DNA from 3 places in the Bacillus sp. CGMCC 1.16607 genome. Region 3 is predicted to be linked to each of the others. Evidence: riboswitches for the same ligand, from Rfam matches in the RefSeq annotation. Region 3 holds a riboswitch; each other region holds the start of a gene.
What was found. A riboswitch is a leader RNA that binds a small molecule or an ion and turns the genes downstream of it on or off. The one in region 3 is predicted to bind S-adenosylmethionine.
Positions count from the first base shown of each region.

Region 1: linked by a shared signal. The riboswitch ahead of fbpA (Fur-regulated basic protein FbpA) and the one ahead of ACFSO7_RS10365 (ABC transporter permease) in region 3 are both predicted to bind S-adenosylmethionine.
Region 2: linked by a shared signal. The riboswitch ahead of ACFSO7_RS15765 (YezD family protein) and the one ahead of ACFSO7_RS10365 (ABC transporter permease) in region 3 are both predicted to bind S-adenosylmethionine.

Region 1 covers NZ_JBHUJX010000012.1:158,842-169,219, forward strand. Annotated here, with positions in the region: gene aspA (aspartate ammonia-lyase) at 1-819, shown strand, start outside; gene ACFSO7_RS07990 (MFS transporter) at 1,085-2,302, opposite strand; gene ACFSO7_RS07995 (VOC family protein) at 2,460-2,813, shown strand; gene ACFSO7_RS08000 (nuclear transport factor 2 family protein) at 2,839-3,183, shown strand; gene ACFSO7_RS08005 (multicopper oxidase domain-containing protein) at 3,247-4,311, opposite strand; SAM riboswitch class I at 4,599-4,707, shown strand; gene fbpA (Fur-regulated basic protein FbpA) at 4,800-4,955, shown strand; gene ACFSO7_RS08015 (L,D-transpeptidase family protein) at 5,018-5,512, shown strand; gene ACFSO7_RS08020 (hypothetical protein) at 5,596-5,733, shown strand; gene ACFSO7_RS08025 (MFS transporter) at 5,768-7,006, opposite strand; gene recQ (DNA helicase RecQ) at 7,217-9,358, shown strand; gene ACFSO7_RS08035 (MarR family winged helix-turn-helix transcriptional regulator) at 9,703-10,146, shown strand; gene ACFSO7_RS08040 (ring-cleaving dioxygenase) at 10,199-10,378, shown strand, end outside.
Region 2 covers NZ_JBHUJX010000022.1:140,382-150,759, reverse strand. Annotated here, with positions in the region: gene ACFSO7_RS15780 (methionine ABC transporter ATP-binding protein) at 1-504, opposite strand, end outside; gene ACFSO7_RS15775 (MetQ/NlpA family ABC transporter substrate-binding protein) at 552-1,370, opposite strand; gene ACFSO7_RS15770 (PPC domain-containing DNA-binding protein) at 1,367-1,876, opposite strand; gene ACFSO7_RS15765 (YezD family protein) at 2,069-2,221, opposite strand; SAM riboswitch class I at 2,286-2,391, opposite strand; SAM riboswitch class I at 2,473-2,578, opposite strand; gene ACFSO7_RS15760 (ABC transporter permease) at 2,713-3,864, opposite strand; gene ACFSO7_RS15755 (ABC transporter ATP-binding protein) at 3,857-4,570, opposite strand; gene ACFSO7_RS15750 (bile acid:sodium symporter family protein) at 4,677-5,642, opposite strand; gene ACFSO7_RS15745 (rhodanese-like domain-containing protein) at 5,673-6,002, opposite strand; gene pepT (peptidase T) at 6,099-7,331, shown strand; gene ACFSO7_RS15735 (DUF975 family protein) at 7,526-8,206, opposite strand; gene ACFSO7_RS15730 (PadR family transcriptional regulator) at 8,496-8,822, shown strand; gene ACFSO7_RS15725 (DUF1700 domain-containing protein) at 8,812-9,372, shown strand; gene ACFSO7_RS15720 (DUF4097 family beta strand repeat-containing protein) at 9,369-10,205, shown strand.
Region 3 covers NZ_JBHUJX010000018.1:26,789-37,166, reverse strand. Annotated here, with positions in the region: gene ACFSO7_RS10370 (alpha/beta fold hydrolase) at 31-906, shown strand; SAM riboswitch class I at 1,099-1,208, shown strand; SAM riboswitch class I at 1,329-1,437, shown strand; gene ACFSO7_RS10365 (ABC transporter permease) at 1,665-2,591, shown strand; gene ACFSO7_RS10360 (ABC transporter permease) at 2,594-3,541, shown strand; gene ACFSO7_RS10355 (ABC transporter ATP-binding protein) at 3,551-4,561, shown strand; gene ACFSO7_RS10350 (ABC transporter ATP-binding protein) at 4,567-5,520, shown strand; gene ACFSO7_RS10345 (peptide ABC transporter substrate-binding protein) at 5,538-7,163, shown strand; gene ACFSO7_RS10340 (DUF421 domain-containing protein) at 7,333-8,037, shown strand; gene nagA (N-acetylglucosamine-6-phosphate deacetylase) at 8,322-9,482, shown strand; gene ACFSO7_RS10330 (ABC transporter substrate-binding protein) at 9,804-10,378, shown strand, end outside.

The DNA of each region.
Region 1 (10,378 bases), on a different contig from region 3:
GAATCATATCGTCGCGTGTTAGCTCGTGATATTAAACGTATCAGCAACACTCGTGAGCATTTATATGAAGTGAACATGGGTGCGACAGCTGTTGGGACAGGCCTTAACGCAAACCCACAGTATATAAAAAATGTCGTTCTACATTTAAAGGAAATTACTGGATTCCCATTAGTAAATGCTGAACATTTAGTCGACGCGACACAAAATACAGACGCATACACTGAAGTATCTGCATCTTTAAAAGTGTGTATGATGAATATGTCTAAAATCGCTAACGATCTTCGCTTAATGGCATCTGGTCCTCGAGTTGGCTTTAATGAAATTTCCTTGCCAGCTCGCCAACCTGGATCTTCGATTATGCCAGGAAAAGTCAACCCAGTTATGCCAGAGCTTATCAATCAAGTTGCTTTCCAAGTTATTGGAAATGATCACACGATTTGTTTAGCATCTGAAGCTGGCCAGCTTGAACTTAATGTAATGGAACCAGTTCTTGTCTTTAACTTAATTCAATCGATCAGTATTATGAACAATGCATTCAATGCCTTCACTGATTTCTGTTTAGAAGGAATAGAAGCAAATGCTGAGAAGTTAAAAGCGGATGTTGAGAGAAGTGTTGGAATTATCACGGCAATTAACCCGCATCTCGGCTATGAAGCAGTGGCGCGAATTGCTCGTGAAGCGATTCTCACTGGAAAATCCGTTCGTGAGCTTTGCTTAGCTTATGATGTATTAACCGAGGAAGAGCTTGATTTAATTTTAGATCCTTATGAAATGACACACCCAGGTATTGCAGGGGAGTCTTTATTGAATAAAGAGTAATAATTAAAAACGAAAGCTCCGTTTATATGGAGCTTTCGTTTTTTCGTTAATGTCGTTCATAAAGGAAATGAACGACAAATTAAGGTGTTGTGCAATCGAAATGCCATTCATAAGGCAAATGAACGACAAAACTAGGTAAATCTGTAAACGAAATGTCGTTCATAAGGCTAATAAGCTACAAAACTAGGTAAATCCGCAAATTAAATGCCTTTCAGTGAGATAATTAATGACGATAATACTCAAAAAAACATAAGAACAGAGCAGACTATGCACTTTGATTTAAACTAGTATTCTTTTTCTTAATTCGACCTGCATAGATGGCTACAACCACACAAGTTGTGATTAATGTACCATGAAAAACCCAAACCATTTTTGCCAACGATAAGCTTTCTAGTAAAATAGGGGCAACAACAAACCCAAGTGCGAAACCTAATGATTTCAAAAGCATACCTACTCCAAAGATCCTCCCACGAATATGATTCTCCGTTTTTTGAAGAATCGTCGCATGTAATGTCGTAAAGCAAGCATCAAACACTCCAGTTAAAAGTGCAAACGGTAGGACGAGCCATAAATTATGATTAGATAGAAAAATAATGAACCCGGTTGACATCAAAATGGCCGTCAAAAAGCAGGCATAATAAAGTCTATTACTTTGTAAAAATTTTAATTTTGGAAGAATGAGCGTGGCCATCACAGAACCAATTCCCCAAACGCCCCAAATTAACCCATAGAAAAAGCTTTGTTTTGATGCATTGATACTTTCCGCAAGTAATGGAATTCCTAAATTATGTGATGCACCGGCAAATGCCCCAACTAAGAAAACGATATTTACTAAAAATAACATTGGCACCAAAAGGATATAGGAAAAAACTTCTTTTAAATCATTTCCAATATCAACTAGTTTCTGTTTTACTCCGCTTCCAATGGCCATCTTACTAACTGAGGAAGTTTGCCATTTCATTTTTATCAAGACAACAGCTGATAAAATATATGTAATAGCATCAATGACAAGGGTAATTTTATATCCAAGGAAATCAGTAATTACTCCAGCACCGATAAAACCACCAACTAAGCTTATTGAAGTTAAACGTGCAATTAATGAATTCGTTTCTAGAACTTTATCTTGACCAAAAATTTGCGGAATTTCCGCACTATAGCTTACAGCGAAAAAGCTACTAGTAAGTCCAATCAAAAAACAGACAATAATAATCATGATTGGATTTGGAAATGGGATTAAACAAAGAATGATAATCGCTCGAAAAATATCAGTATAAATCATGATTTTTCGTCGATCAAAGCGATCCGCAATGACTCCAGAAAATAAACTAGAAAGAACTCCACCGAGCGTTCGAAACGCCATAGTAGCTGCTAACCAAGCAGAACTGCCAGTTGCCACATACATCAAAACATTGATGGCTATCAAATCCATAAATGTCCCAAGGTCTGAAAAAGCTTTAACATATAGAAAAATTTTGCGATTCATAAATACTCCCTTATTCGTAGTGTTTTCTAATTTATTTTAAATAGTTTGAATTTATTTCGCAATACGAAATTCTAAATATTCAACAATTTCGGTGCAGGATTATGAAACAAAAAAGCGAATGTAATTTAAAGTAGATAATTTAATGGAGGTGTTTTTTTTGAATCATCCAATTTTAAACCAAATCGGAACAGTATTTATACCAGTTAGTAACATAGAGCTTGCAAGAGATTGGTATTGTGATATATTGGGAATTCAAGCAGAAGGAGAAATACAGTTTGGTCATATTTATGTTATCCCTATGAATGGTACGAGAATCGTTTTAGATAGTAAGATTTTTTCAGAAGAAAATATTTTAAATTTCCCGTTATTCCATTTTAATACAACAAATATTGATGATGCCTATTCATTTATAAAGCAAAAAAAGGTTCATTTATTAACTGATATTCAACATAATCACTATTTTAATTTTAAAGATCCTGACGGGAATACACTGATGATTTGTAAATGTTAATTCCAAATAAGGAGAAACAGCTATTATGATAAATAAAACACCAGAACAACTTGCTCAGTTACAATTGGATGCATACAATTCTAAGCAACTACAAGAGTTTATCGATCAGTATGACGATAATATTGTCGTATTGGAGTTTCCATCTAACAAAGTATTGATGGAAGGGAAGGAAGCATTTACTGAAAGATATCGGAAACTATTTTTAGATAATCCAGATTTAAATGCAGATTTAAAAAATCGTACCTTCATGGGGAACCATGTGATTGACCACGAATATTTAACAGGGAGAGCAGATGGGTCTACTGGGGAAGCGATTGCTATATATGAAGTGAATGATACACATATAGTAAAGGTTTGGTTTATTAAATAACCTATAACATAAAAAGTAGCGACCTGGAATTACAGGTCGCTACTATCAAAAGATTAATAATGTTTAATGCCCACTTGCTACACTACCATCGTCTTTCCCATCCTTTGTTACTTTCAAGATACCAACGGCACCTTTTGTTGCATGGTTAAATTGGTGAGTAACGATCGGATAGTTTCCTTCTTTTGTGACAGTGAATTCGACGACAGCACCACCACTAGCAGGTAACATGACAGTTTGCATGCCTTTCATGTGATTAAATGGATTTCCATCTATATATACATCATCGAAAATGGTCCCTACCACGTGGAAACTGCTTACTTCATTTGGTCCAACATTGTTGACATAAAATCGAACGCGATCTCCCACTTTAGCAATAAGAGGAGTGTCTACTAAACTAGTTGTTGTCCCATTAGTATTTAATTGACCTTCTTTAAGTGCTTTTGTTGAAAAAACGACATTTGTAGGGACTCCATTTTTAAAATCTTCAAGATCATTGTATTTATACCATTCATTTTGAACGATAACGAATTCACGGTCTATTTGGCCATCATTTGGATAACCATCTTTAGGCTTAACAATAATGACTCCGTGCATACCGTTCGCAATATGTGAAAGAACTGGCTTTGTTCCACAATGGTACATAAACACCCCAGGTTTATTGGCAGGGTAAGTAAACGAACCGCTTTCATTAGGCATAACATCAATGAAGTCTTTAGACGGTGCTGCGTGTACAGCATGGAAATCCATACTGTGTGGAATCGAAGGGTCCATATTCTTTAATTTAAAGTTAATGGTATCTCCTTCGTTAACGACAACGACAGGACCAGGCGCTTGCCCATTGAATGTCCAGGCTTTATACACATTTCCTTCACTAATCTCAATATCTGTAATCTGAGCGGTCATTTCCACATTCACTTCATTTTTACCAATACGTTCAAGCTTTAACGGAACAGGTGGTTGATTTAAATCTTTATGTGTTTCAATGAGGTTTGGAGTTGAAGCAGTCGTTTCAGCTTTTTTTTCTTGTTGTGGTTTTACAGATGTGGTATCAGTATTGCATGCTGTTAGTAATAGAATCATAGAGGCAGTAGTTAGAGAATATTTCCATAATTTTTGATGAACCTTCATGTTATTTCCTCCTAATAAAAAATTATTTTAATATGTGATTACAAGTTAATTGTATTCTCTGTCATGAATGATTAACGTGACTGCCATCACGCATTTTGAAAGCGTATTTGAACGTTATGTGAACTACTTCACATACATGTGATATATTCCACATTGTTGAATATTAGTCCCTATTTTTATAGTAATAATGTTATATCGGGAAAATTTAAATTAAGTAAATATTTTTTTGGTACATTAATATTTGACATCACAATGGAAAACCATTATAGTAAATTCCAATTAAATATTTCTTATCCAGAGAGGTGGAGGGAATTGGCCCTAAGATACCTCGGCAACAGGCACTACTTAGTGCACTGTGCCAATTCCAACAAGTGTTATTTGCTTGATAGATAAGAGGTGCGGTCGAAGAACATAAATAACCCCTTCTTGCTATTGTAAAAGCGATAAGAAGGGGTTTTTTATTTTATGATTAGATCGGAGGCGTGGTTATGAATATTTTTCGCGAAACAGAAGAGGAAACGAAGAAAGAGTTTCTTATAAATGAACTATTGGAAATGGGAATTTTCAAAAGTAGAAATTTACAGCTTTTCGAACTATCTTTAGCTGAATTGGAAGAGGAATATCAAAAATTTAGAGGAAGTTAACTAAATAGGCACTGGCAGCACTCCCCTTGCATATTGTAAAAGAAAAAAGGTGTGGTGGACAAATGCTCCATACGGTTAAGCTAGGTGAGTATTTGGCTTTAATTGCCTCTAATTATCGAATCTCATTACAAAAATTATTGGCTGCAAATCCAGGAATCAATCCAAATCATTTATTTGTCGGTCAAAAAATTCAAATACCCGGTTTGCCTGATCCAAATACGATTCCTTATCATATTCAAGTTTCTTTAGGACAAAGAAGACTAACATTATTTCATCACGGGCAAATCTTTAAAACGTATCCAATTGCCGTTGGAAAAATACTTACTAAGACTCCGTTAGGTGATTATGTAATCGTTAATCGCGAGCCGAATCCAGGCGGACCGTTCGGAGTTCTATGGTTGTCCCTTTCAAGACGAGGCTATGGTATTCATGGAACGAATAATCCATCTTCGATAGGTAAGGCTGTGTCTCATGGCTGTATTCGCATGCAAAATAAAGATGTATTAGAATTGGCTGGTTATGTTCCGAATGGTACAAGAGTCATCATCCAAGCATGATTTTTTGGGGATATTTTCTAATGTCCTGAGGGATGCTAGTGATAGGCATCTTGTTTGAAATAAGAAATATAGGGGGCTACTATGTGAAGAATGAGCCTAAATTTCCTTCTAGAGAACATCTTGATCAAGCTTTTACCATTCTTCAAGACAAAATTACGAGAATAGCAGTAGAGGAAGAAGAGGAAATGCTGCAGATGGAACAAGAACAAAATAAAACGTAAGATGGTTCTCTCCTAAGAGGACCATCTTACGTTTTTAAGGATTCAAATTCGGAACTTTTTGAAGGATCTTCTTATGTTCCTTTATTACATTTACACGTAATGACCATAAAAGAAAAATCAAACCGAAGAGGAAATATAATGAACCATTAATAACACCCATAGTTCTTGGATCGAAGACCTCGAGTAATACTCCGGTTAAAAACATTGAAAGTCCTAATAAAGTATTCGCCAGTGTCGCAGATAAACCAAAATACATTCCTTGTAATTTTAACGGAACTGTTTCCATTACGACAGTATCAATTAGCGTATTGCTAACACCACCAAAGATGGTTAAAATTCCAAATAACAAAACAACAAGAGCAAAAGATTGAGATTGACTGACGATGAACAAAATTAAACCTTCCACCATCATACAGATAAAAGCGAATAACAGGTAATGACCCTTTATCCATTTCGTTATTATTGGACTAACGATGAACCCCGTGCCAAGTACACTGTACAAAATTCCAACTCCCAAGTCAGCCGCCTGAAAAGTGTCGATCGCATACACACTAATAAGCACATTTTCAATTCCATTTGTTAAAGGTAGGACGAAATCAACGGTTACAAGCATGAATAATAATGAAGAGGAAAGGATAACTGAAAACAAAGTAGTAGCTTTTACTTTTTCACCGTTTACTTTCGTTTCTTTTGCGAAATTAGATTCTAATGTAGGGATCTTCATGATGATCAAACCTGCAATTAAAAACGATAGAATATTGATGACAAAGGCTGCCTTAGCTCCAAAAACAAATGAAACCAATCCCCCAGTTAAAGCTCCAAATATTAACACAAATCCTAAAAGAACCTGTTCCCATGAATTCACTTCCTTCATATTTTTCTGATTAATAATTGCTGGTATACTTGCTCTTCTTGTTGGTGAGTAAAGCGCTTCACCACTTGCTAATAAAAAGGAACCAACATAAACAATCCACATATCATCTGGACTATTTATCCACAAAAATGACAGAGCAATAAAAATTCGAAAGAAATCAGTCATCATTAACAGTTTTTTACGAGTCAATTTTTCTGCTATTGTACTGCTTAATGGACCAAAGAATAGGAAGGGCAGCATCCTTAAGGCTAGAGTGATTCCGACTGATAACCCAGATCCAGTCATTTGTAAAATTAAGGTCAGTAACGCGACTTGACTAAATCGGTCACCAATCCCGTTAATTATTCCTGCATAAAACAATTTTTGATACGATTTTTCAGCTTTAAATGCGTGAAACATAAAATCACCTTCATTCATTTGATTGACATCTAATTTAATAATCATCTAATTAGATAATAATCGAATTGGATGATAAAAGAAACTATTTTTTGGGAAAATTTCATGGTTTAGTCACTTAGGATTGAATTTATCTCAGACGTGAAGGCAGCAGAGAGTGTATAATAGATGAATACAATTACACTAGTCTCCTAGTTAGAGGAGGATTTTTTCATGTTACAAACAGCGCAACAAATATTAAAATCTCATTTTGGCTATGATGAATTTCGTCAAGGTCAGAAAAATACTATCGAACATGTTTTCAGTGGGCAAAATACATTATGTGTTATGCCAACAGGTGGAGGGAAATCGCTATGTTATCAAGTTCCAGCCCTCGTATTTCCAGGGACAACCATCGTCATTTCTCCACTTATCTCCTTAATGAAGGATCAAGTAGACACTTTGGAGCAACTAGGTATTGCAGCCACTTATATTAATAGTAGTTTGACGCAAAAGGACATTCAGGAACGGATGATGTTGGCTAGAAAAGGACACTATAAGCTCCTTTACATTTCACCAGAGCGTCTAGAGTCGGGACTTTTTCTAAAAGAATTAGCAGAAATTGAAATTCCGCTTATTGCAGTGGATGAGGCACACTGTATTTCTCAGTGGGGGCATGATTTCCGCCCAAGCTATATGTATATCTCAAGTATCCTAAACCATATTCAAACGAAACCAATTGTACTTGCGTTAACAGCAACCGCCACTTCACAAGTACGACAGGATATATGTAGATCATTAAGAATCGAAAATGAAGTAGTTACGAGCTTTGAACGGACCAATCTATCTTTTTCCGTGGTAAAAGGGCAAGATCGTGATCGTTTTTTACTTGATTATGTGAAAAAAAATGCAAACGAGTCGGGGATTATTTATGCAGCCACTCGAAAAACAGTCGATCAGTTATACCAAACACTGCAAAAAGCGAAGCTACCTGTCGCACGTTATCATGCTGGTCTTAGTGACAATGAACGTTTAGAACAACAAAATGCCTTTTTACAAGACGAAAAGCCGTTGATGGTCGCAACAAGCGCCTTTGGAATGGGGATTGACAAATCCAATGTACGCTATGTCATCCATTATCAAATGCCAAGAAATATGGAGAGTTATTATCAGGAAGCAGGAAGGGCTGGGCGTGATGGACTTGAAAGTACTTGTATTCTGTTATATGGAGCAAGTGATACGCAAATTCACCGCTTCCTAATTGACCAAACATTAGACCGCGAACGAATCTCAATGGAGCTAGAAAAACTGCATCAAATGGTTGGCTATTGTCATACGGAAAACTGCCTCCAATCGTGGATCGTCGAGTATTTTAATGAAGCTTCACCTGGAAATTGTGGTAAGTGTAGCAATTGCACCGATACTAGATCAGCTGTGGATGTGACAAAAGAAGCGCAAATCGTATTATCATGTATCATAAGGATGGGACAGCGTTTCGGAAAATCTACAGTAGCTAAAGTTCTGACCGGTTCAAAAAGCAAAACAATTATGCAATTTAATTTTCATACCTTAACTACATATGGGTTATTGCAAAACAAAAGTGCGAAAGAAATAACTGATTTTATTGATTATTTGATAACCGAAGAGATTATTGGAATTGAAAATGGACAATTTCCAACCATATATGTTTCCGCAATAGGAAAGAACGTATTAACAGGGAAACAAACAGTCAGTCGCAAAGAGGAGATTCAAGCTAAAACGATCTCTAAGTCTGATCCATTATTTGAGGAGCTTCGAACTTTAAGAAAACGGATTGCGGAAGAAGAAAGGGTACCGCCTTTTGTCATTTTTTCGGACACTAGCTTACAAGATATGTGCGTGAGGTTACCAAAAACGAACGCGGAATTTATGAATGTCAAAGGGGTAGGGGCTCATAAGTTGGAAAAGTATGGGCTGGAGTTCATTCAATTAATCCGGACATTTTGTGAAAAGAATCCAGATAGAGTAATTATAGAAACAACTAGTGATAGGAATGATACAAAAATAATTAAAATCGAAAAACCCAAAAGAGAGCAAAAAGAAGTCTCTAAGGCATCCCATCTTGTCACTTATGACTTATTTAATAATGGTTACACAATCTCAATGATCGCAAAAGAACGAAATATGTCTATTACAACCATCGAATCACATCTTATTAGAAGTGCAGAAGAGGGGAACTACATGGATTGGGACAAGCTTCTTCCCCATGAATACCGACTATTAATCAATGAAGCTGTAAAAAAAGCGGATACAGATAAACTCAAACCCATAAAAGAACTATTACCAGAGGAAATTAGCTATTTTATGATTAAATCCTATTTCTTCTTAAATCAATAGTAATTGAAAAAGATAAGCATCCTTAAAGTGGAGCTTGTCTTTTTCATTATTGAGGAATTATAAGTTATAAAACCTTTGAAGGATAAACTTAATCGTATTTCGTGAAAAATGTCCTTATATGGAGTCTTAAAGACAATACTTGTATTTGTAAGCAGTAAAATGTCTTTGATTAGGGTGAATAATGACAAAGCTAATCCTGAAATTTAGGCAAATGTGTTTATGAGTTAGAACAAAATGCTAATTTTTCACATCATTTACAAAGTATCTTGAATTCAAGATATTTTTCTTGTGCTATTATCATTTGAGTGGTAAAGTGATAGTAACGGAAGGGAGTGAGAACAAAAATGCAGCATAATACTCGCGGATCATTAATCTGGCTAAGACTCACTCGATTTACACATCAAAGTAACTTACTTTCAAATGAATTCTTAAAGCAGTTTGATTTAACAACTGCACAATTTGATGTGTTAATGCAAATATCATCATACGAACCATTAACACAAAGTGAACTAGCTGAGAAAGTCACAGTGACTCAAGGTGGTATTTCGCGTATGCTCGCTCGCCTTGAAAAAGACGGACTCATTGAACGCAAGCAAAAGTGGAAAACGAAAACAATTTTTTTAACAAAGAAGGGTCAGGAAAAACTTGATAATGCGTTTTTTGAACAACTTGCATTCCAATCTTCGTTTTTTGATGAATGTTTATCTAGAGAAGAACAAATAGTTTTATATTCACTTATGACTCGAGTACAAAAAAATAGTGAAAAAAAGAAACTACCGAACAAGTAATTTTCTTATTGAATCACTTGATTAATCAAATGACAAATAGGAGGGGTAATTTATGTATACAATTCCAGGACATCATCATATTTCAATGATTACAAAAAATGCAAAACAAAATAACCACTTTTATCGTAATGTACTTGGTTTACGTCGTGTGAAAATGACGGTGAACCAAGATGATCCGTCGATGTATCATTTATTTTACGGAGATAAAACAGGAAGTGCTGGGACAGAGTTA
Region 2 (10,378 bases), on a different contig from region 3:
TGTAGCCTCATCGCTTAATAAAATTTCTGGCTCCCCAGCAAGGGCTCTTGCAATGGCGACACGTTGTTTTTGCCCCCCTGACAGCTGGGCGGGGTAGGCATTATGTTTATCTGATAATCCTACTATTTCTAAATATTTATTTACCCGACTTTGAATTTCTTCCCTGTTCACTCCCATTAGCTTTAATGGAATAGCAATATTATCAAAGACTGTTGCTGTTTTTAATAAATTAAAATGTTGAAAGATCATCCCTATTTTCTTTCTTTTTTCTTGTAGATGACTAGCAGATATAGTGGTAATTTCCTCTCCATTTATAAAAACTTGACCACTCGTTGGTTTTTCAAGTAAATTAACACAGCGAATCAAGGTACTTTTTCCTGCACCACTATAGCCAATCACACCATGAATTTCTGCCTTATGGACGTGGATATTAACATCTTTTACGGCTTCTACAATCCCTTTTTTCGTTTCAAATTTCTTGGAAATATTCTTTAATATAATCATGTTGTTGTTCCCCCTTTTTAAAAGAGGTGATGAATCACCTCTTCTTATTAATCCCAGCTCGGAATGACGGAACCACCAAATGTCTTCTCGATGAATTGCTTTACTTCTTCAGACTGATAAGCCTTTTTAAGCTTTTTTAGTACTGGGTCATTTTTGTTTTCTTCACGCACTACAAGGTAATTAACATATGGTGAATTCGTTGACTCTAAAAGGATGGAATCCTTCTTCGGGTTTAGTCCAGCCTCTAAAGCAAAATTCGTGTTAATGGCAGCTGCATCTAGTTCACTTAATTGCTTCGGAATTTGAGCGGCGTCTAATTCAATATATTCTAAATCAAGCTTGTTTTCTTCTAAATCATAGATCGAAGCTGTTTCTCTTTTATCTTCTTTAATTTTTATGATTCCTGCTTCTTCAAGAATATATAAAGCACGTGCTCCGTTTGTAGGATCATTAGGTAAACCTACTTTCGCTCCTTTTGGTAGGTCTTCAATGCTAGCAAACTTGTCAGAATACACTCCCATTGGGTTTAGAATGGTTTTAGCTACTTCTACTAATTCGGTATCATGGTCTTCGTTAAATTTCTCTAAGAACGGTTTGTGTTGATAACTGTTTACATCTAATTCACCTTCAGCTAATGCAGTATTTGGCATAATGTAATCCGAAAAGACGACTAGCTCGAGTTCCAAGCCTTCTTTTGCAGCAACCTCTTTTACTTTTTCAACAATTTGTTCATGTGGCCCTGAAGTCACTCCGATTTTTAATTTCTTGTCATTTAAATGTTTCCCATCCCCAGAAGCCGTTTTTCCACATGCTCCAAGAACTCCTACTAATAGTATTAAAGATAAAATGATTGCTAGCTTTTTCATTTGCTTTCCTCCTGTTTGTTTTTTAAATATGTCGTTTCACTTTCACCCAATTTGACTGGATAGAATTGGTTGCCTTCTGTCTCATCATCAAATTGGCGCAGAAGGGCCATTTCTTCTATTTCGACCAGGACAAGATCGACTGTCAGAACTTGATTTTTCCCTTTTACAAGATGTCCACCAAAAACATTTCCTTTATGGTCACACATCGTGCCATGAATATGAACTTCATATTGGTTGTCACGCTGACAAACCACACCCGTTCCATTCAAAAATTCAATTGGACCTTCCACTTCATTAAGTTCACCATATCCAGCACCAATCTTCGAATTTACCTTCGGGACTAAATAAAAATATCCCGATCGCAATAAACTGCCAAAACAATTTAAGATAGAGGCGTATTTTATCCCATTTTCTTTGCATACCTGTTCAATTCCTGTTATCAGGTCAGTGCCAGGTAGCAGTCGGGCCGCTACTGTTTTTCCAGTGTCTCCAACAGCACAATGAATTCTTACCCCATTATTTATGTCACCTCCAAAAATGTAATAGAACCCCTTCTTTTTTGAACGAAAAAGGCCCCAATAAGGCTTACATACTTTATGTAAGTCTTATTGGGGCCTCTGGTCGTCCAGTCAGCCCGGGAATATTTAGTTCTTAAATTGGAACGTGTTTACTCACTTTCCATTATCATTTTACCTACTTCAATCAATCTTTTTATCTGTAAACCGTCTTTTCTCAGTCGATTCAACTTGAGTGATTTTTCCATCATGTACAGTAACGACTACCGATCCGAATTCTAATTTTTTTAATGTATCAATGATATGATCTAAAGTTTTTTGATTAATCTCTTTCATATTACCCTCCATATAAAAAACCTCTTCTTGGCAACGGCAAGAAGAGGTCAAAGTGATCTAACTCTTCTTATCTATCAAGCTTAAATGCTTGCTGGAATTGGCACAGTTCTCACGAATGAGTTGTTGCCGAGGTGTCATCGGGCCAGTCCCTATACCTCTCTTGATAAGAAAATTTTATTTTTTTATATAAATTAAAAATCCCTCCTATGTTAACTTGATAACATAAGAAGGGACGGAAGATGACATCTCTTAACTTATCTACCAAGCTTTACGCTTGTTGGAATTGGCACAGTTCTCAAAAGGAGTCTGCTGCCGAGGCTTCAAAGGGCCAGTTCCCTCCACCTCTCTGGATAAGATTTAATTATGATACTGTTGATTCTATAATACCTATTTAAAAATTGTCAACAACAAATTTGATTTTTTTAAAAAGAATATGCCAACTCTGTTTGTAAAGTTGACCAACTTTACGTGGATCTTTTCCATTATCGGGATTATTTGATTAACATGGTTACGAGAAAAATAATCGAGACACAACAAATCGCTGGAATCGAAAAAAATAGATTCGCTTTTAATCTAGCCTGATAATATGATTCATGGCTCACATACTGTTTACTATTAGGATGCGCTAAAATGAGTTTATCCCATAAATTGCTTATCCAATACAAAATAAAAAGAGAGAATCCAATTAAGATAATGATCTTAAAAAGAACAGGGGGTAATACGACTATGGCCACGCCAGTTGTCCCGATCATTTGAAAGTACCCCTTTAAATACGCGAAATTCCTGCCAATCATTTTTAAAAATAGCTCGATAAAACCGTTCTGTGCTGTGCGTTTCTTGAAGACTCTCTTAGACTGACGAAATAGTAATGGCTTTTTCCTATTTGATGTTTTTGTCTTTTCAATTTCTGGAGATGCTCTGAATATAATATTCAAGTAACGTAATCGTTCTTCATTTTCTTTTCTTACTTCTTCTTGGAAATTTCTCGTTGTAGACACCTTTGGGAGCGTAAGTGCCAGTGATATACCTATAAATAGAATGGCTAAAGCGAATGAATATACTGGCTGAAATACTAGGGGTGAGAAAAAGAACATATTACATAAAAATAAGGTAATCACAATCAACCACAAGATAAATTTTTCTATCCAACCCGTAAATCTAGAAATGAATACCGTTTTGATACAAATAATCAAAAAAGTTAGGCCGATGTAAAATAACGAAAATCCTACGATTTCTAAAGTATCGTATGAAAAACGATGAAATAAAAAGGGCAGAGCAACGATGACAAACAAAATAATTTGAAAAGCCGCTTTCCCTAACGAAAAGGCAAATGCCCATTTCTTCATATTCAAAAATTTCTTTATATGTTTTAAAAAATAGATCCCATCTGCTTCTTTAACAAAAGTACGAAAACTCCCAGCCCAACTGACTAAAAAAGCAATGGAAATAAGTATGTAAATAGACAAGTATTCACTCCATGTTGGAAGTTCCAACCACCAAGAACGATAAATAAAAATAGCAATAATTGAACTTGGAACTACTAAATATAACATAATTGTCCAGTCTAAAACGATTTTAATGATACGATATTGATATAAATAATCTCGTTTCACTCGGTCAATAAATACTAGAAAACTATTCATCACTATCACCATCTATTAAATGATGATAGCAATCGAAAAGAGAAGCTTCTGGCATTTTACAGCTTGTACGGAATTCTTCTAGCTTCCCATTTGCAATTAAGTGACCTGCATTTATTAACACAAAACGATCACAAATTTTTTCAGCTGTGTCCAATACATGGGTACACATTAATATACCAACGCCACGATCTCTTTCCTTTTGAATGATTTCTAATAAAGTTTTTGTGGCGATTGGATCTAGCCCAATAAACGGCTCGTCGATAATAAGTATCTCAGGTTGAGTCATCAAGGCTAATATAATCATTGCTTTTTGCTGCATTCCTTTTGAATAGGTGGCAGGCAATTCATGAATATGTTCGGCCATTTTAAATTTTTTTAATAATGGCATGACACGGTCAGTTACTTCTTCATCTGTAATTTGCTCAACAGCTGCAATAAAATCGATATGTTCTTGTAAGGTTAAGTCATCATAAAATACTGGTCTCTCAGGAAGATAAGAGGTAATGGTCTCCTCCTTCTTTATAATTTCCCCCTCTATAAAAGGAATTAATCCGAGAATACTTTTTATCGTTGTACTCTTCCCCGCACCATTTGCCCCAATTAAACCGATGAGTTCACCTTTTTCTACTGAAAACTGTATATCCTGAATCATTGCTTCATCTTTTTCATAGCCTGCTTGTTTAATATTTATTGAGATTAGTGACATCTGCATTCCCCTCCGCTTTTTTATACGGAAAAAATTTGAAAAGGTTTCTTAATTTAAAAGAAAAAGAAGTGCTATAAAAACACTCCTCCCAAGTATCATACATATTTTACATATTGAGTTGTTGTTTTGAGACTCTTTGATGATAGTACCGATCCGATAAATATCCACTAAGTGATGCGAGTATTTGTTGAAATAGCATCCCCACAACAACTGGAACCGAAACTGCAGGTGGAAAGTAAGAAACGGCTAAAACCGCTCCTGCACTGATGTTTCTCATTCCGCCTGTAAATATCAATGCAATCACTGTTCCTTGATCTTGTTTAAACACTCTTCCTAAAACAAAAGCAAGAAAATATCCAGACATAGCAATGACGAATACAACAATCGCGATGACAATGAGTTTTACGCTAATCACTCGTAAATGAGGTGCCACAACGGCACCATTTAACATAACGACAACTGCAAGACCAATTTTAGAAATTGGCGCTAGTCTCGGACTCCAAATCTCTTTCACTTTGCCCTTTGTCCATTGATTGATCGTCATACCAGCTAAGGAAGGGAGAACGATCATTCCTAACAAACCAGTCATAATGCTAGGTACATCCATCTCAATTTTTTGCCCAACCATGAGTGAGATCGTAAAAGGTACGATAATAGGCGAAAGTAAAGTGTCGATTAGAATGAGTGATAGAGTAAAAGGAATATTCCCTTTGTAAATAGAAACCCAAATAAGACTAGTAATTCCAGTTGGAATAGCCATTCCGAGTATAATTCCCGTGATCGTAAAAATATCTTCATTAAAAACAATATGTCCGATTCCCCAAGCCCAAATTGGCATGATGATGTGCAACAAGCCTAATGCAATTAGAATCGGTAATGGATGTAAAACCGCATCCTTCAAGGAACGAAAGTTAGAGCCTAAACTTCCTGAAAAAGTCATAAATGCAAAGATCCATGGAATTAAATAGGAGAAATCCTTAATATAAGCCGAGAGTAACACCCCTAGAACGACACTTGCCGGGGTGACCAGTGGCATAATTTTTTCAATTTGTTTGTTTATTCTGTGCAGCATGAAATCATAACTTCCAATCAGTATATAATTTTAAAGGGATTTTACGTATTCCTTCCAAGCGGTTACTCCACCCTCTAACACTAAAACATTATAGTCCTTTTCTGCTAAAATGGCAGCACATTTAGCCGCAGAATTTCCAGTAGTACATGTGACAACAATTTCTTCATCTTTTGGCAATTCAACAGCTTGGGCACTTTTTTCATCCATTTCAAAAATGATATTTTTCGGGATATTTCGTGTTGTTCCTTCAATATGGTCGGCATCGAATTTTTCCGAGGCTCTCACATCAAGTAGAAAAACAGGATTATCCTTCTTCATCTTTTCATACAGTTCTTTTGGTGATATTTTATTTACATTCACTACAATCAGCTCCTTAAGTTTCGATAGTTAAAATTAATAACTCATTACACTTATGATAAACTTAAATAAAGATTATGAATAGGAGATGAATGCAAATTGAAACAAGATCTAATTAGGAGATTAACTTCCTACGTTGTTGTCGATACACAGTCTAATGATGATAGTGAAACTTGTCCTTCCACACCTGGACAACTCACTCTTGCACAAATGCTCGTAGATGAGTTGAAAGCGATTGGTATGGTTGATGTGACAATGGATGAAAATGGTTATGTGATGGCAACCCTTCCATCCAATACAGAAAAAGATGTGCCAACCATCGGATTTTTGGCACATGTGGATACAGCAACTGATTTTACCGGCAAAAATGTAAAGCCACAAATCGTTGAGAACTACGATGGCGAGGATATTGTTTTAAATAAAGATCTACATATCGTTCTTTCAACAAAGGATTTCCCACAAATGTCCAATTATCATGACCACACTCTAATTACTACGGATGGTACGACCCTTCTTGGTGCAGATAATAAAGCAGGCATTGCGGAAATCATGACAGCCATGGATTATCTTATTCAACATCCTGAAATTAAGCATGGAAAAATTAGAGTCGCCTTTACTCCTGATGAAGAAATTGGAAGAGGACCTCATAAATTCGATGTCGCTTCTTTCGGGGCGAAATACGCTTATACGATGGATGGTGGGCCACTAGGAGAATTAGAGTACGAGAGCTTCAATGCAGCTGCTGCCAAGATTACAATTAAAGGAACAAATATTCATCCTGGAACGGCAAAAGGGAAAATGGTTAATTCCACGAAAATTGCCATGGAATTTAATAGTCATCTACCTGTGGAAGAAGCACCAGAATCTACTGAAGGTTACGAAGGTTTTTACCATTTAAATTCATTTCAAGGTGATGTAGAAAAAACAACACTTTCTTACATCATCCGCGACTTTGACAAAGATAACTTCCAAGCTCGGAAAAATAAATTCGAAACCATTGCGAAGGAACTCCGAAGCAAGTACGGTGAAGGCAATATTTTATTAGAAATAAAGGACCAATACTATAACATGCGTGAAAAAATTGAGCCAGTAAAAGAAATTGTCGACATCGTTCAGCTAGCAATGGAAAAGTTAGACATCGAACCGATTTTCAAGCCAATTCGCGGCGGTACAGACGGTTCACAGCTTTCCTATATGGGACTTCCGACTCCTAACATTTTCACAGGTGGCGAAAACTATCATGGTAAATATGAATTTATCTCTGTGGACAATATGGTGAAAGCTACCAAAGTGATTATAGAAGTTGTCCAGTTGTTTGAACAAAGAGCTTAACAAGAAAAGCGGAAGCAGCTCGTTCTGCCCGACAAGCAAAAGTCGATCCATGAAAGAAGGCGCTCTTTGCCTTCATTCATGGAGTGGCTTTTGACCTCGAGGGGCAAGGACGCTTGCGCTGGACAATTTTCGAAGTCCGTAAATGTTATACTTATCTTTTAAATAGAGCCCCCACTAAAGTGGAGGCTCATTTTTTATTCCTCTATAATCTTAGTAACGTTCCCCTGTGGCTTGATTAATTCATTATAAAAAGTAGCAACAGACGTTGAGACATAAGGAGAAAGCCATAATAACCCGATTCCCAAAGTAAAAATACATAGAATTCCCCAGCCTATAAAGCTTAAGTTTAAGAGAAAGTATTTCCATTTGTAACCATTCATTCGTCTTCTACTTTCCGAAATCGCATCAAGAGCAGTCAATTCAGGGTGGTCCTTCAATAATAAGAAGGTTTGAGAATACGAGAGACTTTTAATGATACCAGGAATAATCAATAATAAGGACCATAAAAAGGTAAAAATCCCTACAAGAATAGACGTGCCTATTAGTTTCAATGCTCTTTTTCCATCTTTGTAGATCATAAAGACATCCGTGATCTGCACCTCTTCAAACCTGGCGACACCCAGAAAAAACCAAGAAACAGCAATGGTAAATGGGATTAAAGCAATGGAAAGGATCATGCTAAAAAACGACCCACCCACGGAAGTCCCTTCCTGATTTACCCAGTTTGTAAATCCTCCACTAATGATTGCTTCGATTATTAATGGGAAAATCGAATTAATTATGAATATTAGAAGCGTTAGCCCTACAGCTAACCCCCACTTCCCTCGTAGGGATTTTAAAGCCTTTCCTTTAATCTCAGAAATTGACATATTCATCCACACATCCCCTCAATATGTAACTTTTTTCCCATTAGAGAACAATACAACCTCTTGCTATTATATGTACTAATTCAAAGGTTAGCATTGGGTTTTTCCACTTTTCTGAATATAGTGATAATTGACTATTACTTTTATCCTAAAAAAAATTATATTTAGTACCTTGCATTATTCAGTACTGTGTATTATCATATTAAATGTGGAAGCAAATGTTATTTTTTTTCACCAGCTATTATACATCGCTCAGTAGTGAGTGTTGTAGCTATCTAAGCAGAAGGAGGATTATTCCTTGAATGTTCAATTTAAAAAAGGTGTCTTGGAATTATGTGTGCTCATACTCATTTCGAAAAAAGATCAATATGGGTATGAATTAGCTCAAAATATATCCAATAAGATTGAAGTGGCAGAAGGGACCCTTTATCCTTTGCTAAGAAGATTAACGAAAGAAGACTTTTTAACAACTTATTTAGCAGAATCGACAGAAGGACCTCCCAGAAAATATTATTCGTTAACAGGTAAAGGAAAAGAATACATGAATATTTTAGTTGACGAGTGGCAGCAGTTTTCGTTTGCGGTGAATCAATTTATCGAGGAGGGAATGAATCATGGCATCTAATGCATTTTTAGCAAAATTAGAGTATTTATTAGGAAAAGTACCTGAACATGATCGAAAAGAAATGCTTTATGATTACGAAGAACATTTTGAAATTGGCCTGGCAAATGGCAAAAGTGAGGCTGAGCTCATCGCAGAGCTTGGAGATCCATATATGATTGCACGAGACTTACTAGCGGATTACCGAATCGGCAAGGCGGAGCAAGATCAAACACCAACTAATATGTTCCGTGCGATAGTGGCGACAATCAGTCTTAGTTTTTTTAACTTAGTTTTTATTCTTGGACCTGTTGCTGGACTTTTTGGTGCATATGTTGGACTTTGTGCCGCTGCTTTTGGATTAACCGTTTTCCCAATCGCAATCCTAGGTTCCTATTTCTTAGGATATAGCTACGAATCCTTTTCAGTAAACTTCTTTGTTTCCCTAACTTCATTTAGTTTAGGGGTGCTCATGAGTATTGGAATGATTCATGTAGGAAAGTTTTTCTATAAAGTAGTACTTCGTTATATAAAATTCAATGTCAAAATGGTAAAAGGAGATAAAGCGGCATGAAGAAAATAGTTTATAGTATGTTATTTTTATTTTCTGTTGGAGTAGCTGGAACACTCATCTCAGTGAGTGCATCAGGTGGCTTTTCATTAGATACCTATAATGTAGGTGATCAAGTTGTGGTTAATAATAAGAATATTTCCGATATCGAGGTGGAACTTTCATCAACAGATGTGACTGTCCATTCCACTTCAGATAAAGAGATTACAGTTGAACTAAACGGAAAAATTAGTAAAAAACTAAAGAAAAAGTTGAATTTAGATGTAAAAGAGAAAGGTGACACTCTAAAAATAAGTTTAGATGGTGAAGATCAAATTAAATTTAATATTGGAGTCCTAATTATAGATACAAATATCGATATTTACCTACCAGAAAAGCTTTATGATTCTATTAATGTCGATATATCATCAGGTGATATTGATTTGAAGGAATTAAAGGCGAAAGAATATTCTTTAGAAACAAGCTCTGGTGATATAAGTGCCAAAGACATAGATGGTGTACAATCCAATATTAATGCTACATCCGGGGACATTGATCTCAAAAACGTCAAAGGGGATATTTCAATCGTATCTACTTCTGGTGATATCAACATTCATAATAAAGAAGTGTTCGGAAATATTGAAACGAAAGCTACTAGTGGGGATGTAACGGTAGAATTTGATAAACAACCTGAATCTTTAGCAATTGATTTTAATGCAACTTCTGGAGATGGTAAAGTCTCATTAGACGGAGTTTCTTATGAAGAAAAAACTGAAGACGAAATCAGAGGAAAAATTGGCACTGGTGAATACAAATTGATCGTTGATATTACATCAGGGGATTTTGTATTACGATAAATAACATAAATCTTAGACAGCTCTATGGTAAGGATAAAGTGCTTTAACATTAATAATGACACATTAACCAATAAAAAGGATCAGTCCCTGTTTTGTTAGAGGGCTGATCCCTTTTTTTACTAGAGTTCTTAGTCTATTTACCTGTGAATCTTGATAACCTAATAAATACTCCT
Region 3 (10,378 bases):
AAAGAGTCAAATTGAAGTGAGGTCATTATTATGAGTCATACGATCTATGTAAACGATGATAGCAGAAAGAAATTACAATCATATTATGAAATATATTTAAAGTCATTTAATGTTCAGTTTGAAAGAGAGTATGTGGAAACTAGGTATGGTAAAACGCATATATTGGTAACCGGACCGAAGGAGGGAAAACCACTATTTATTTTCCAAGGAGGAAATTGTATTAATCCAATGACGTTATCATGGTTTTCCGACTTACTGTCAGAATACCGTGTATATTCACCTGATACAATAGGTCATCCAGGATACAGTTCAGAAACAAGAATATCTGCAAAAGATAATAGTTTTGCTTTGTGGATCCTTGATTTAATGGATCATTTTCAAATTGAAAAGGCTGCATTTGCGGGTCCATCCTATGGTGGGGGAATTATCTTACGCCTTGCTACCTATTTTCCCGAAAGAATAGCTTGTTCAATTCTATATGCCCCGGCTGGAATTTTACTAGGGTCAAAGATAGAAATGATCAGAAAAATATTAATTCCACTTCTAAGCTTAAAAATGACGGGAAATAAAAAGTATATGAAAAAAATAGCAGATGCAATGTCAGATTATTGCATGAAGGATATGGATGCTGACATTATTATGGAGATATTCCGAAGTACCAAATTAGAACAGGAAATGCCAAAGCTGACAACAGCAAGCGAGCTCAATAAATATTCAGCTCCGACAATGATTATTGGTGGGAAAAAGGATATTTTCTTTCCAGGTGAAAGAATGATAGAAACAGCTAAAAAGATCATTCCTAATATTACTGCTAGCCATTTCTACGATATGGGCCATTTCGCTTCCGAAGAAATGCTAAAGAAGATAAACCGTGATATGATTTCATTTATAAAAACGTATTATTAGTCTGAATGATTCATAGATTAATTTTCGATTCTTTCACCTATAATGTAAAAGCCCGGTAATAAAAAATATCGGTATAAGAACCTTTCCCTTATCATTAACAATGAAACTTTTTTGAGAAAATAATAATAAAATGGTTGACTATGTAAGAGAAACGTATTATCCTTAGTTTTGTTAAATAGTTAAATAATTTAATTCTTATCCAGAGAGGTGGAGGGACATGGCCCTGCGAAACCTCGGCAGCAGATTCTCCTTAGAAAATACTGTGCCAAATCCATCAGGTGACAAGACCTGAAAGATAAGAAGAGACGATTTATTATTCAATCCTCTTCTTTCTTCAAGAAGAGGATTTTCTGTTTTGAAAATAAATTTAGGTAATTTGTTATTTTAGAATAATTATATTATTATTTAAAAATTTAATAATTTTCTTATCCAGAGAGGTGGAGGGTCTGGCCCTATGAAACCTCGGCAGCGGGTTCTTGAAAAGAATACTGTGCCAATTCCATCAGGAAGAAATAACCTGAAAGATAAGATGAGTATTTGTTCGCTAGAAGCTCCTCATCTTATTTATGGTGAGGGGCTTTTTCAATTGTATAAGGAGTGATCATGAAGTGGAAAAGGTTTCATTTTGGCTCGAACCAACTTAATTGATCAAGTTGTGAGTTGGGGATAAGTGGAAATTAATTTAGGGCTTTTTCAAACTATAATTCATAGTATTCTTATAGGAAAACTAATTATTTGTAAGGGGTTGATTGAAAATGATGTTTATATTTAAACGTTTAATGGCAATGATCGTTACCCTGTGGATTATTGTTACACTTACATTTTTTATTATGCATTACATTCCAGGCGATCCGTTCGCAACAGATGCCAAAGCATTGCCAGAAGAAACATTAAAAAACATGCGAGCAAAATACAACTTAGATGAACCTTTACCGATCCAATACATACTTTATTTGAAAAATTTAGTCCAGTTAGATTTAGGTCCTTCGATTCAATCAAAAACAAGAGATGTAAATACGCTAATTTTGGAAGGATTCGCTCCTTCGGCAATATTGGGAATTCAATCTCTTATCTTGGCTATTATTTTTGGTATTGGTCTAGGTGTCATGGCAGCCCTTCATCATAATAGATTGTTAGATTATCAATCAATGTTTATAGCTATTATTGGAATTTCTGTTCCAAGCTTTATTTTCGCTCCCTTACTTATTAAATATGTTGCAGTCGAATGGGGACTTCTGCCAGTTGCTTCTTGGGGAACATGGAAACATACCTTATTGCCAACTCTTGCTTTAGCAGTCGGACCTTTAGCCATTATCGCTCGTTTTGTAAGAACCAGCATGTTAGAAGTCTTAAATCAAAATTATATTAAGACGGCTGAAGCAAAGGGCTTGACAACTTTTGAAATTGTTTGGAAACACGGGATTCGCAATGCTCTTATTCCGGTCGTTTCGTTTATAGGTCCGCTATTCGCTGCAGTTATTACAGGGACCTTTGTTGTTGAAAAGATTTTTGCTATTCCAGGGATCGGAAAATACTTTGTAGATAGTATTTTTAACCGTGATTATCCCGTGATTTTAGGAACAACAATTTTCTATAGCGTGATTTTAATCGTGACCTTGTTTGTTATTGATATTTGTTACAGATTAATAGATCCGCGTATTAAATTATCTAGTGGAGGTGAATAAGCGTGGGAAACTATTCAACTGATTTGGACGATCTTTTTCGACCAGTAGACAGAGATCATGTAAAGCAAGTTCTAATTGCCAAACCACAAAAAAGCTTTTGGCATGAAGTAGTAACAAAAATGATTCGTAACAAGCTTGCAATGCTTGGATTTACTTTATTAGTAATGATCATTCTTCTTTCCGTTATCGGACCCTATATGGTTCAGCACAGTCCTAGTAAACAATCATTACTAGAGGGGAATCTTCCATTATCCCGTGATCATTGGTTTGGAACAGATGATTTAGGGCGTGATGTTTGGTCTAGAACATGGGCTGGAGCAAGAATTTCATTACTTATTGGATTTGCCGCTGCTTTAATAGATTTAATTATTGGTGTCTTTATCGGAGGAGTATCTGGCTATATGTCAGGTAAGGGGAAAATAGGTAATCGCATTGATCAAGTATTAATGAGATTAGTAGAGGTTCTATATGGCATACCGTATTTACTCATTGTGATCCTGTTAATGGTTATTTTAAAGCCTGGACTAATGACCATGATCATTGCCCTTTCCATTACTGGCTGGGTCGGCATGGCTAGAATTGTTCGTGGTCAGGTACTTCAACTTAAACAGCTGGAATATGTCCTTGCTGCTGAAAAGCTTGGAACTCCACATTTAAAAATCATTTTCAGGCATTTACTACCTAATATGTTGGGAATTATCATTGTGAATCTTACCTTTACCATTCCACAGGCTATTTTTGCTGAATCCTTTCTTAGCTTTCTTGGATTAGGCGTTCAAGCACCAACAGCAAGCTGGGGGACAATGGCAAATGATTCTCTAGGAGTTATTTTAAGTGGGCAGTGGTGGAGATTGTTTTTTCCTGGACTCATGATTTCATTGACCATGTTTGCTTTTAACGCATTTGGAGATGGACTTCAAGATGCGCTTGATCCTAAGTCCAAAAATTGAGGAGGAAGAATGGTGAGTCACCTTTTAAACGTAAAGAATTTAAAAGTTTCTTTTCAAAATGCAGGGGGGGATGTACAAGCTGTAAGAGATGTGTCATTTCATGTGGATGAAGGTGAGATACTTGCTGTGGTCGGTGAGAGCGGCTGTGGAAAGAGTGTCACCGCACATGCGATTATGGGGATGATTCCCTCATATGGAAAAATCAATAATGGCCACATTTTCTTTCAAGAAAAAGATATTACCCTTTGTTCGAAAAAGGAGCTACGAAGCATTCGGGGCTCAGAAATAGGGATGATCTTTCAGGATCCGATGAGTGCGCTTAACCCGACAATGAAAATAGGGAAGCAAATTGATGAAGTACTATTAAAAAAACAACGATTGTCCAAAAGAGAGGCGAAGAAAAAATCGATTGAACTACTGAAGCTTGTAGGTATTTCGGACGCGGAGACTCGTTATTCCGAGTATCCGCATGAGTTTAGTGGAGGGATGAGACAAAGAGTGGTCATCGCAATTGCTCTTGCTTGTGAACCAAAGTTAATTATAGCTGATGAACCAACTACCGCACTAGATGTGACCATTCAAGCTCAAATTTTGGAGTTGCTTATTAAGCTTCAAAAAGAAAGAAGCTCATCGACTATTTTAATCACTCATGATTTGGGAGTTGTGGCGGAAGTAGCCGATCGGGTTGCAGTGATGTATGCCGGCATGATTATTGAAACAGGAACAGTACAAGAAATCTTTGAACAACCTAAACATCCTTATACTTGGGGGTTGATGCGTTCAGTACCAAAGCCAAATACATTGGAAAAGGAGCGACTCATACCGATTGAAGGGACCCCACCAGATTTAGCTGACCCTCCTACTGGTTGTCCTTTTGCCGCAAGATGTCCTTATACGATGGAAATTTGTACCGGTTATATGCCAGAGCTAGAATCATTTTCTAATCTGCATCAAGCTAGATGCTGGCTAAATGATCCTCGAGCATCAAAAAATAGAGAACTAATCGCTGTCGGGAGGTGAGAAAAATGTCTGAGTATATGGTAGAAGTGCAGGATGTCAAAAAGTATTTCAATTCAGGGACAAAGAAACTTATTAAATCTGTAGATGGCATTACTTTTTCTATAAAAAAAGGTGAAACTTTAGGTCTTGTTGGGGAAAGTGGAAGTGGAAAATCAACGCTTGGTCGTACAATCGTCGGTCTATATGAAACGACGGCTGGAAAGGTGGTGTTTAATGGCCAAGATATCTCAAAGCTAGATCGTAAGGGTAAACGAGATTTTAATCGAAAAATGCAAATGATCTTTCAAGATCCACAAGCATCCCTTAACCCTAGGATGAAGGTAGGTGACATTATTGCTGAGGGGATAGATGCATATGGGCTATATAAGGGGCCTGAGCGAAAAGAAAAGGTGTACCAGCTACTTGAGAAGGTAGGCTTACATCCTGATCATGCAAAGCGATATCCACATGAATTTAGTGGAGGGCAAAGACAAAGAATCGGAATAGCAAGGGCTTTGGCAGTAGAACCTTCTTTTATTGTCGCAGATGAACCGATATCGGCACTGGATGTATCTGTTCAAGCGCAGGTTGTCAATTTGTTAGAGGACTTACAAAAGGAAGATCAATTAACGTACTTGTTCATCGCCCATGATCTCGCAATGGTTAAGCATATAAGTGATCGAATTGGTGTGATGTATTTAGGGAAAATGATGGAGCTTGCAGAGAGCACAACCTTATTCAAGGAACCCCTTCATCCGTACACGAAGGCTCTTTTATCAGCCATTCCTGTAACAGAGCCAAGCTTAAGGGGAACAGGAGAAAGAATTGTCCTTGGAGGGGATCCGCCAAGTCCGTTAGCACCTCCATCAGGATGTCCGTTTCGGACAAGATGTCCCGTAGCGAGCGAGGTTTGCACCGTTCAAACCCCTGAATGGAAGGAAGTAAAGGAAAATCATTGGATTTCATGTCATCTATATTAATTTGGAGGTACATAATAATGAAAAAAACTTTTATAAGCATTTTAGCTTTATTTCTACTAATTATTTCAGCGTTAGCTGGCTGCAGCAGTAATGAAAAAGCAGGCTCAACAACAAAAAAGAAAGACGTAAAACAAGAAATTACAGCCAATTTAGGTGGGGAGCCTTATACATTAGATCCCGCTTTTGCTTCTGATACAACTTCCTTCTGGGTGATTGATCACATATATGAAGGGCTATATACTCTTGATAAGGATGGAAATATTATAGAAGGTGCAGCGAGTAAAGTTGATGTATCAGAGGATGGAAAAACTTACACCTTTACTATTCGTAATGGAGTGAAGTGGTCAAATGGTGATCCATTAACAGCAAAGGATTTTGAGTATGCATGGAAACGTGTGTTAGATCCTAAAACAGCAGCCTATAATCCGTCAACTTTTTATTATATTGTAGGTGCGGAAGAATTTAACACAGGAAAAGAAGCTGTTGATAAAGTTGGTATTACTGCAAAAGACGATCAAACATTAGTGGTTGAATTAAAAACGCCTATTAAATTTTTCCCAAAAGTACTATTGGCTCAAGGGTTTTTACCAGTTAATCAAAAGGTTGTAGAAGAGAATAAGGATTGGGCAGCAGAAGCTGATAGTATTGTTTCAAATGGAGCATACACGGTTACAGATTGGAAGCATAATTCTGAGCTTTCTATCGAAAAAAATGAAGCATACTGGGGTGTGAAAAATATTACATTGGACACCGTTCATTTTAAAATGATAGCAGATGCCACTACAGAATATCAAATGTTCAAAACGGGTGAATTGGAGTTTGTACGAACTTTAACAGCAGATGCTATAGAGCAAGAGAGACAGAATAAGGAATATGTAAATTCACCATCCTTTAGTGTTTATACGTATTCATTTAATGTAAATGAAAAACCATTTACAAATGCGAAAATAAGAAAAGCCTTCGCATTTGCGATTGATCGAGAAGCTATCACGAATAATATTTCAAAAGGTGGGGAAAAAGTAGCTAATGGCTATGTGGCATTTGGTGTGACATCTCCTTCTGGTGAAGATTATAGAAATGAAGCTCCAACATATTATACATTTGATAAAAATGAAGCTCAAAAACTATTAGCAGAAGGCTTGAAAGAAGAAGGATGGAATAAGCTACCGGAAGTGACACTCAAATATAATTCAGAAGGTAATCATAAGAAAATTGCAGAAGCCCTTCAAGAAATGTTTAAAGAAAACCTTGGGGTAGAAGTGAAGCTAGAAAACCAGGAATGGAAAACCTATATTGATACCTTTAAACAGAAAAACTTCCAAATTGCTCGGATGGGTTGGGGCGGAGATTTTCTTGATCCATTCCCAGTTTTAGATTTATATAGCTCAAAAAGCTCAAGTAACTTTACCAATTGGAGTAATTCAAAATTTGACGAGCTACTGCAAAAATCTTTAATCGAACAAGATGAAGAAAAAAGATATGATCTACTACATGAAGCCGAGGGTGTATTAATGGATGAAATGCCAATTATACCAATCTATTTCTCTGCTCAAAACTCACTAGTTAAAACGAATATTAAAGGCATCCGTTTTGATGCTCTCTCAAGCCCGGATTTCCGGTTTGCATCAAAAATCTCAGAATAAATTCTATATCTTAGTAGCTGTAATTATTTGAGAAATAAGAAGTACAGAAGAAAATAGGAGCAAGTTTAATATGGATTAAAAAGCGACCCAATAGGGTCGCTTTTTGAATAGCACTTTTTAATTTGAACATTCTATTAGGATGGATATGAAATGTAAGAGGTGAGTATTATTGGATTTTTTTAGCAGTCAGGATTCACTTTCGACCGTAGAATGGTGTTTAAGAGCCATTGTGGGGTTCTTCTTTTTAATCGTTGTTGCAAAGTTATTAGGGCAACGGTCTATTTCTCAGTTGAGATTTCTTGATTTTGTCCTTTTGCTTCTATTAGGAAATATTCTTGCCCATCCTTTGTCTGATGAAGGGTTGGGTTTAAAAGGTTCAATGATTACAATTAGTGTTTTAGTCCTTTTATATCTCGTTGGGTTATTTTTAAGTTTAAAGTCGATTCGAATCAGAAAATTTTTTGATCCATCCCCCATTCCACTGATTGAAAATGGACAAATTAATTATAAAAATCTAATTAAGGCAAAGATAACGATTGATGTTCTTTTATCAGAATTACGGAGAGAAAAAACGGAGGATATTCAAAAAGTAGCGTTAGCATTATGGGAACCAGGCGGAGCTATTTCGATATTTTTAAATCCCCAACACCAACCAGCTACATTGGCTGATTTAAATCTACCAAACAAACCATTCTACCTACCTAAAACAATAATTAAGGAAAGAAAAATTGATTTCAATGAATTACAAACTCTAGGTAAAGATGAACAATGGCTTATAAACAAAATCAAAGAATTGTATAATTTAAAGGTCGATGATGTTTTACTGGCAACCCTTGATCAAAATGAGAATCTTAAAGTATTTTTTTATAAATAAAATAAGCAAAGTTTACTGAACCTAGATACCTTTTTTTACATAAGCCATTCCTTAAAATAGGAATGGCCATTTTCATTTGTGAAAAAATAATTCTTCTATGTATATCTCGGTCTATTTTTTTCTTCTACATTTTTGGGATAAATGTAGAAGTTATCACTTCTTTTTTATTGATTAATGAATAGGAGTGAAAGAAGGGTTTTTCACAAAAATGAAGAATTCAAATTTAAGTATTGTTAGACAGTAAAATGATGTTGATATTATATTGTGATTATTGGGGTGATAAAATGGATAGTTGCTATTCAATAGGTGTAAAGGACGCAATCATAGAGCATTCATTTTCAGGACCTGTTAAGATAGAGGTCCACGATGGAAAGATTGCTAGTATTCAAACAATAAGTATGGAAGCGATGAGAAATGCAGATATCTGTTTTCCAACAGGAATATTAATACCAGGTTTTATCGATGTTCATGTTCATGGTGGTGGAGGAGCAGATGTTATGGATGGACAAACCGTCTCTATTCAAGAGATTGCAAGATATCATCGCCAATTTGGGACAACGGGATTGTTAGCGACAACAGTTACAGCATCATCAGAAAAAATTGAACAGGTTATTGATTGTATAAGAGTAATGGATCATTTAATTGAAGATGGGGCTGAAATTCTTGGCATACATTTAGAAGGCCCATATGTCAACCCACAAAGAAGTGGAGCTCAAAATATTTCCTATATGAAGAATCCTGATTTGAAAGAGTTTAAGAATTGGATGGAGAGATCTGCCGGTTTCATCAAATGGATTACACTTGCTCCTGAAAAAAATGGAGCGCGAGAATTTATCAAGGAAGTTAGTGAATTAGGTGTAGTAGTTTCAGCAGGGCATACATGTTGCTCATTTAACGAGTTTAATAAAGCGGTTGAAAATGGTTTATCACACGCTACACATCTGTTTAATGGAATGAATCCTTTGCATCATAGAGAACCTGGAGTCCTTGGTTTTGTACTTACAGATGAAAGAGTATCCACTGAAGTTATATTAGATGGTCAACATATCCATCCAGCAATTTTTAAACTTGTCTATAAAGCGAAGTGTGAAGATAATATTCTTTTAATTACGGATTGTATGCGAGCTGCGGGAATGGTGGATGGGATTTACGACTTAGGAGAACTAGAGGTAATTGTTCAGAATAGTATTGCACGACTTAATACGGGAAGCTTGGCTGGGAGTACATTAAATATGTGGGAAGCCGTTAAAAATGGAATAGAATTTGGTGGATTATCACTCGCTGAATGTGTCAGATTAGCTTCTACGAATCCTGCTAAAAAACTTGGTCTAGGTGAACGAAAAGGGAAAATTTCACAAGGGTATGATGCAGATTTTGCAATAATAGGATTAGAAAACACGATTGATGCTACATGTGTAAGAGGAAAATGGATGGTGCACCGATAATAGTTAGTTTTTAAGGAAAGTGTTTATATAGTTAATATGGTTAACATCCAAAGAACAGAATTATGTAGAAATATGTCAATTACTTTTTCAGAAAAATTAAAATTTATTATTTTGGGTTTTCATATTTAATGATATACTTACGTAAACTGGTAATGACATCATGATTAAAAATTGAAAACAAGAATCATAATTTTTTAGTTTACTATTCATTAGGGGGTGATAGTTAATTGAAAGCCCTTACACATCAACTGGTAATAACATCATGATGTGACTTTGTTGCAATTCAAATGATATTAAGGTAATTATCAGAGGGGGAAGATTATGAAAAAGTGGTTTAGCATCTTTATGACTTCACTATTAGTGATACTTGGCTTAGCAGGGTGCAACGACAGTGAGGAAACATCAGGAAAAACAAAGGATGGAAAGGTAGAAATTAGCTACGGTCTTTGGGATAAAAATCAAGTGCCAGCGATTGAAGACATTATTAAATTATTTAATGAGGAAAATCCTGATATTAAGGTAAAAATCGAGCTTACTCCATATAAGGACGGTCAGTATTTCCAAAAACTCGAAACAGCTGCAACAGGTGGATCTTTACCTGATGTTTTATGGATGAATGGTCCTCATATTGTCCAATATGCAAAAGGGGATGTACTGCTTCCACTAAATGAATTAATTGAAAAGGACGCTTTCAGCTTAGATAATTATCCTTCTTCCTTAACAGATCTTTACACTGTCGATGGGGATACATACGGTATTCCGAAAGATTATGATACGACAGGATTCTATTACAACAAAAAGCTGTTTGATGAAGCGGGTCTATCCTATCCTGATGAGACATGGGACTGGAATAAACTGAAAGAAGCTGCTAAACAACTAACGAATAAAGATAAAGG